DNA from 2 places in the Streptomyces sp. NPDC046261 genome. Region 1 is predicted to be linked to the other one. Evidence: riboswitches for the same ligand, from Rfam matches in the RefSeq annotation. Region 1 holds a riboswitch; the other holds the start of a gene.
What was found. A riboswitch is a leader RNA that binds a small molecule or an ion and turns the genes downstream of it on or off. The one in region 1 is predicted to bind cobalamin.

Region 1 (3,198 bases):
GCCGGGATCTGCTTGACGGCCTTGCCCTCGGCCTCGTACCGGCGGTACGCGGCGTCGAACTCGTCGCCGTAGAGGTCGACCAGGTCGGGCGTGTCGGCCGGGGAGAACAGCGACCAGTCGGCGTCCGCCTCGACGCGGCGCATGAACTCGTCCGGGATCCAGTGCGCGATGTTGAGGTTGTGCGTCCGGCGGGCCTCCTCACCGGTGTTGTCGCGCAGCTCCAGGAACTCCTCGATGTCCGCGTGCCAGGTCTCCAGGTAGACGCAGGCCGCGCCCTTGCGCCGGCCGCCCTGGTTGACCGCCGCGACGGAGGCGTCGAGGGTGCGCAGGAACGGCACGATGCCGTTGGAGTGGCCGTTGGTGCCGCGGATCAGCGAGCCGCGCGAGCGGATGCGCGAGTAGGACAGGCCGATGCCGCCCGCGTGCTTCGACAGGCGCGCCACCTGGTGGTAGCGGTCGTAGATCGAGTCCAGCTCGTCCAGCGGCGAGTCCAGCAGGTAGCAGGACGACATCTGCGGGTGGCGGGTGCCGGAGTTGAAGAGCGTGGGGGAGGACGGCAGGTAGGAGAGCGTGCTGGTGAGCGAGTAGAGCTCGGCCACGTCCTCCAGGGCCCGCACGGAGTGGTCCTCGGCCAGGCCGCAGGCCACGCGCAGCAGGAAGTGCTGCGGGGTCTCGATCACGTCGCGGGTGATCGGGTGGCGCAGCAGGTAGCGGCTGTGCAGGGTGCGCAGGCCGAAGTAGCCGAAGCGGTCGTCGGCGCCGTCGGCCAGCGCCTGGTCCACCAGCGCGTCCAGGCGCTCGGCGTGGGTGGCCACGAAGGCGGCGGTCTCGTCCGCGATCAGGCCCTCGCGGTGGCCCACGGCGACCGAGGCGGAGAAGGACGTCGCACCCTGGCCGGCCGCCTCGTCGGCGATGGCACGGGTGAGCAGCCGGGCGGCGAGCTTGGAGTACTCGGGCTCCTCGGCGATGAGACCGGCGGCGGCCTCGGTGGCGAGGGAGCGCAGCTCGGCCTCGTCCGAACCGGGGTGCCGGCCGCGCAGCGCGGCGGCGGCGACCTTGCCCGGGTCGGTGGCGGGCAGATCGGCGGTGAGATCGGTCAGGGTGCGCAGCAGCGCGGTCCCGGGGCCGCCGGCTTCCGCGTTCGCTGAGACCGGATCTGCGGGCGCGATGGTCACGTGTGGCTCTCCCTCGCTCGGCTGGGTGGGCCGGGCGGGAGCGCGCGACGGTCGCGTACGGGCATGCCGCTTGCACCAGGGCATGCCTCGTAGGCGTCCGTCGGCCCAACCCGCGGGGCCCGGACGAATTCAACGCCCATAGCCGAGCCCAGGGCAGGCTCGGTGGTGGACGCGCTGTCGGCAGGTCCTCGGACTTCGGGTGCGCTGGGTATATGCGCACACATACACCGTTGCGGGACAGTTCCGGATTTCCACCGGATTCCCCTGCGACGACAGCGAGGACGAGCATACATCTAGTGCCGGGCCTCGTACGCGCCCCCACATGTTGTGTCGTCCCGTCATGAAGCGGTTGCGGAATGTGCTAACGGGCGGTCCTGGCAGGGCAAGCGAGGAGGGCCGTCACGCCCCCTGGGCGGGGGTGTGACGGCCCTCTGGGGGTGGGCCCGGGTCAGTGCCCGCCGGGGGCTCCCACGGTGGCCGGGGGGAGGTCCGTACGGACGCCCGGGTCGCCGGCGTCGGCGGTGTAGTCCGACGGCCGGGTCTGGTCGACGCCGTCGGGCGCCTTCAGCGCCCTGAGGGCGAATGTCGCCACGATGACGACGATCACATTGATGACGAAGGCGGTGAGGCCGATGTAGCCCTTCTCGCCGATGAGCGGGATCAGGTTGGTGTTCCCGAAGTGGTCCTGGGTGGCGCTCGGCGTCTCGTACGCCCGCCAGGTCCCGTAGAGCATGCCGGCCGCCCACCCCGCGAGCAGCGCCCAGCGGTGGCACCAGCGGGTGAAGAGTCCGCCGACCAGGGCCGGGACGGTCTGCAGGATCCAGATGCCGCCCAGCAGCTGGAAGTTGATGGCGACCGTTTTGTCCATGGTCAGGACGAAGACGAGGGCGCCGACCTTCACCAGCAGGGAGGCCAGCTTGGAGACCTTTGCCTCGTGTTCGGGCGAAGCGTCCGGCTTGATGAAGTCCTTGTAGATGTTGCGGGTGAACAGATTTGCCGCCGCGATCGACATGATGGCCGCCGGAACGAGCGCGCCGATGCCGATGGCCGCGAAGGCCACACCCGTGAACCAGTCGGGGAACATGTCCTCGAAAAGCTGCGGGATCGCCAGCTGTCCGTTCTTCACCTTCACCCCGGCGGCGATGGCCATGAAGCCGAGCATGGCGAGCAGGCCCAGCATCAGGGAGTAAAGGGGAAGGATGGTGGTGTTGCGGCGGATGACATTGCGGCCCTTGCTGGAAAGCACCGCGGTCACCGAGTGGGGATACAGGAACAGCGCCATCGCCGAGCCCAGCGCGAGCGTCGCGTACGCCCACTGCGCCTGCGCTCCGGTGACCAGTGAACCGCGCGGCTTGCCGGTGGCCGGGTTTTCGGCCGCGAACGCCTCGCCGGCCTTGGCGAAGATGTCCCCGAAGCCGCCGAGCCGCAACGGGATGTAGATGATCGCCACGATGATCACGATGTAGATCAGGGTGTCCTTGACGAAGGCGATCAGCGCGGGCGCGCGCAGTCCCGAGGAATAGGTGTAGGCCGCGAGCACACCGAAGGCGATCAGCAGTGGCAGGTCCTTCACGAACCAGTTGGTGTCCTCTCCGCCGCCGACGCCCATGACGTCCAGAACCGCCTGGATACCCACCAATTGCAGCGCGATGTACGGCATGGTGGCGAGGATCCCGGTCAGCGCCAGGGCCAGCGAGAGGCCCTTGGAGCCGAACCGGCCCCGGACGAAGTCCGAGGAGGTCACATAGCCGTGCTTGTGCGCGACCGACCAGAGGCGGGGCAGGAAGGTGAACACCAGGGGGTAACAGAGAATGGTGTACGGCACCGCGAAGAAGCCCGCCGCGCCGCCCGCGTAAATGGCGGCCGGGACGGCCACGAACGTATACGCGGTATAGAGGTCGCCGCCGAGCAGGAACCAGGTGACCCAGGTGCCGAAGGAGCGGCCGCCCAGCCCCCACTCGTCGAGATTGTTCGCGTTCTCCGCGCGCCGCCACTTCGAGGCCAGAAAGCCCATCACCGTGAC
Region 2 (3,198 bases), on a different contig from region 1:
AGAACGTCATGGCCTGGGGACCGCCCGGCACGTCCGTGCAGTTGGTGTCGCGGTCCGCCACCACCGACGGCCGGACCATCAGCACGATCGTCGGTCGGATCTCCTTGGCCACGACGGCGCGGGAGGCCGCCTGCGGGACCTTGATCTGGGTGATGAGGTTTTTGGAGACGCCGGGCTGCCCCGTGATCGCCACGATCACGGGGAACCTGTCGTTCTCGTGCCCCTTCTGGAAGTACTGCGGCGGCAGGTAGGCGAAGCCGTCCATGCTCAGCCCGCTGACGGGGCCGCGTATCTCGATCCGGTCGACCTGGCCGGCCTTCTCCTTCTGACCCAGACCGACGGACTCCTGCCCCTTGACGACGAGCGCGGGCGGCCGCTTGCCGTCCTTGCCCTCCCGCACCTCCTGCTTGCTGGAGTTGCGGCCGAGGAGCTCGTTCCAGGTGGAGTAGAAGCCGAACTCGTTGTTCGCCGCGACGAGCAGCACCGACAGGATGCCGAGCTGCGCCACCACGAGCAGACCGAGCCGGGAGAGCAGCGCCGGGAGGCCCTTCTTCGCGGCCCGCGGCCACAGCCACATCACGAGGGCGGCCAGCGCGACGGCGATGACCACCAGGAACAGCAGGAAAGTCTGTGACGTAAGGCCCACGGTTGTCGCTCCTCCTCGGAGTGGGTTCTCCGGGAGTGAAGAGGGAGTACGACCGGCCGGGGTTTCCTGCTTTGGTCATATTTGTGGCGGCATCCAAGATCGAACCTGTCCGGGCAACCCCTGTCGGCCGGCGGGCCGGTGCGTCTAGGGTGAAGGCGCAGCCGGTTCGCCCCGCCGTCCAGGCGGGCGCGTCGCAAGAGGGAACCCGGTGGAAATCCGGGACTGCCCCGCAGCGGTGAGCGGGAACGACCGCCGTCATACGCACTGGACCGCCCCAGCGGCCCGGGAAGCGACGGCCAATAGGTGCCGTGTCCTGATTCCGGACACGGCGTGCCCGCGAGTCCGAATACCTGCCGCTGCCCGCGTGCGACCGCACGCGGCGATCTCGGTGGCCTCGAGGGCGGGCCGGCGGTACGGACGGGCACGCCTGGGCGCGCTCCGCCACCATCTGCCGATCCTTCGTCCGCTCGGGCCCCCACCGGGATCCCCCCGCGACTCGCGAAGGAGAGTTCCGTGGCAACAGACCCCACCGCCCCCGCCGCCGTCCGCGCCCGGGCCACCGTCCACGGCTACCCCCGGCAGGGGCCCGGCCGTGAACTGAAGAAGGCCGTGGAGGGCTACTGGGCCGGCCGCGTCGACGCCGCCGCCCTGCACGACACCGCGGCCGCCCTGCGCCGCGACGCCTGGCGGCGCCTGGCCGACGCCGGCGTCCACGAGGTCCCCACCGGGGACTTCTCGCTCTACGACCACGTCCTGGACACCACCGTCATGATCGGCGCCGTCCCCGAGCGGTACCGCGCCGCCGTCGAGGCCGACGCCCTGGACGGCTACTTCGCCATGGCCCGCGGCACCCAGCAGCTGCCGCCGCTGGAGATGACGAAGTGGTTCGACACCAACTACCACTACCTCGTGCCCGAACTGGGCCCTGACACCGCCTTCACCGCCGACTCCAGCAAGCAGACAGGCGAGTTGAGGCAGGCCCTCGCCCTGGGGCACACGGCCCGGCCCGTGCTCGTCGGCCCCCTCACCTATCTGCTGCTGGCCAAACCCGCGCCCGGCGCACCGCCCGGCTTCCAGCCCCTCACCCTCCTCGACCGGCTGCTGCCCGTGTACGCCGAGGTCCTCTCCGACCTGCGAGCCGCCGGCGCCACCTGGGTCCAGCTCGACGAGCCCGCCCTGGTGCAGGACCAGCCCCCGGCCGTACTGAACGCCGCCGCCCGCGCCTACCGGGAGCTGGGCGCGCTCACCGACCGGCCCAAGCTGCTGGCCGCCACCTACTTCGACCGCCTGGGCGACGCCCTGCCCGTCCTCGCGAAGTCCCCCGTCGAGGGCCTGGCCCTGGACTTCACCGGGCGCGCCGCCGCCAACCTCGACGCCCTCGCCGCCGCCGGCGGCCTGCCCGGCAAGCGCCTGATCGCGGGCGTCATCGACGGCCGCAACGTATGGATCAACGACCTCGAGCGGTCCCTGTCCACCCTCGCCACCCTCCTCGGCCTCGCCGACCGGGTGGACGTCGCCCCCTCCTGCTCCCTGCTGCACGTCCCCCTCGACGCCACCGCCGAGCGCGACGTCGACCCGCAGGTCGCCCGCTGGCTCGCCTTCGCCCGGCAGAAGGCCGAGGAGACCGTCACCCTCGCCCGCGGCCTGAACGAGGGCATCGACACCATCGCCCCGCAGCTCGCCGCCAACCGCTCCGCCCGGGCCTCCCGCGCCGCCTCCGCCCTCACCCGCGACCCGGCCGTACGGGCCCGCGCGGAGGCCGTCACCGCCGCGGACGCCCGCCGCCCTCAGCCGTACCCCGAGCGCGCCGTCGCCCAGCAGGCCCGGCTCGGCCTGCCGCTGCTGCCCACCACGACCATCGGATCCTTCCCCCAGACCCGCGAACTGCGCACCGCCCGCGCCGACCTGCGCGCCGGGCGTATCGACGCCGCCGCCTACGACGAGCGCGTCGCGACCGAGATCCGCGAGGTCCTGGCCTTCCAGGACAAGGCCGGGCTCGACGTCCTCGTCCACGGCGAGCCCGAACGCAACGACATGGTGCAGTACTTCGCCGAGCGGCTGACCGGCTACCTGGCCACCCAGCACGGCTGGGTGCAGTCCTACGGCACCCGCTACGTCCGCCCGCCGATCCTCGCCGGCGACATCTCCCGCCCCGAGCCGATGACCGTGGCCTGGACGACCTACGCCCAGTCCCACACCCGGCGTCCCGTCAAGGGGATGCTCACCGGTCCCGTCACCATGCTCGCCTGGTCCTTCGTCCGCGACGACCAGCCGCTCGCCGTCACCGCCCGCCAGGTCGCCCTCGCCCTGCGGGACGAGGTCGGCGACCTCGAGGCCGCGGGCACGGCCGTCATCCAGGTTGACGAGCCCGCGCTGCGCGAGACGCTGCCGCTGCGCACGGCCGACCGGGCGGAGTACCTGGCGTGGGCCACCGAGGCGTTCCGGCTCACCACGGCCGGGGTCCGGGCGGACACCCAGATCCACACCCACATGTGCTACGCGGAGTTCGGCGACATCATGGCCGCCATCGAGGACCTGGACGCCGACGTCAT

Region 2: another riboswitch for cobalamin. It lies ahead of metE (5-methyltetrahydropteroyltriglutamate--homocysteine S-methyltransferase); the one in region 1 lies ahead of ABZ956_RS02005 (ribonucleoside-diphosphate reductase subunit alpha).

What each region holds. Positions count from the first base shown of each region.
Region 1 is NZ_JBEYZU010000001.1:428,149-431,346, forward strand. It holds gene ABZ956_RS02005 (ribonucleoside-diphosphate reductase subunit alpha) at 1-1,175, opposite strand, end outside; cobalamin riboswitch at 1,337-1,481, opposite strand; gene mctP (monocarboxylate uptake permease MctP) at 1,624-3,198, opposite strand, start outside.
Region 2 is NZ_JBEYZU010000003.1:380,094-383,291, forward strand. It holds gene ABZ956_RS08525 (alpha/beta hydrolase-fold protein) at 1-646, opposite strand, end outside; cobalamin riboswitch at 842-998, shown strand; gene metE (5-methyltetrahydropteroyltriglutamate--homocysteine S-methyltransferase) at 1,160-3,198, shown strand, end outside.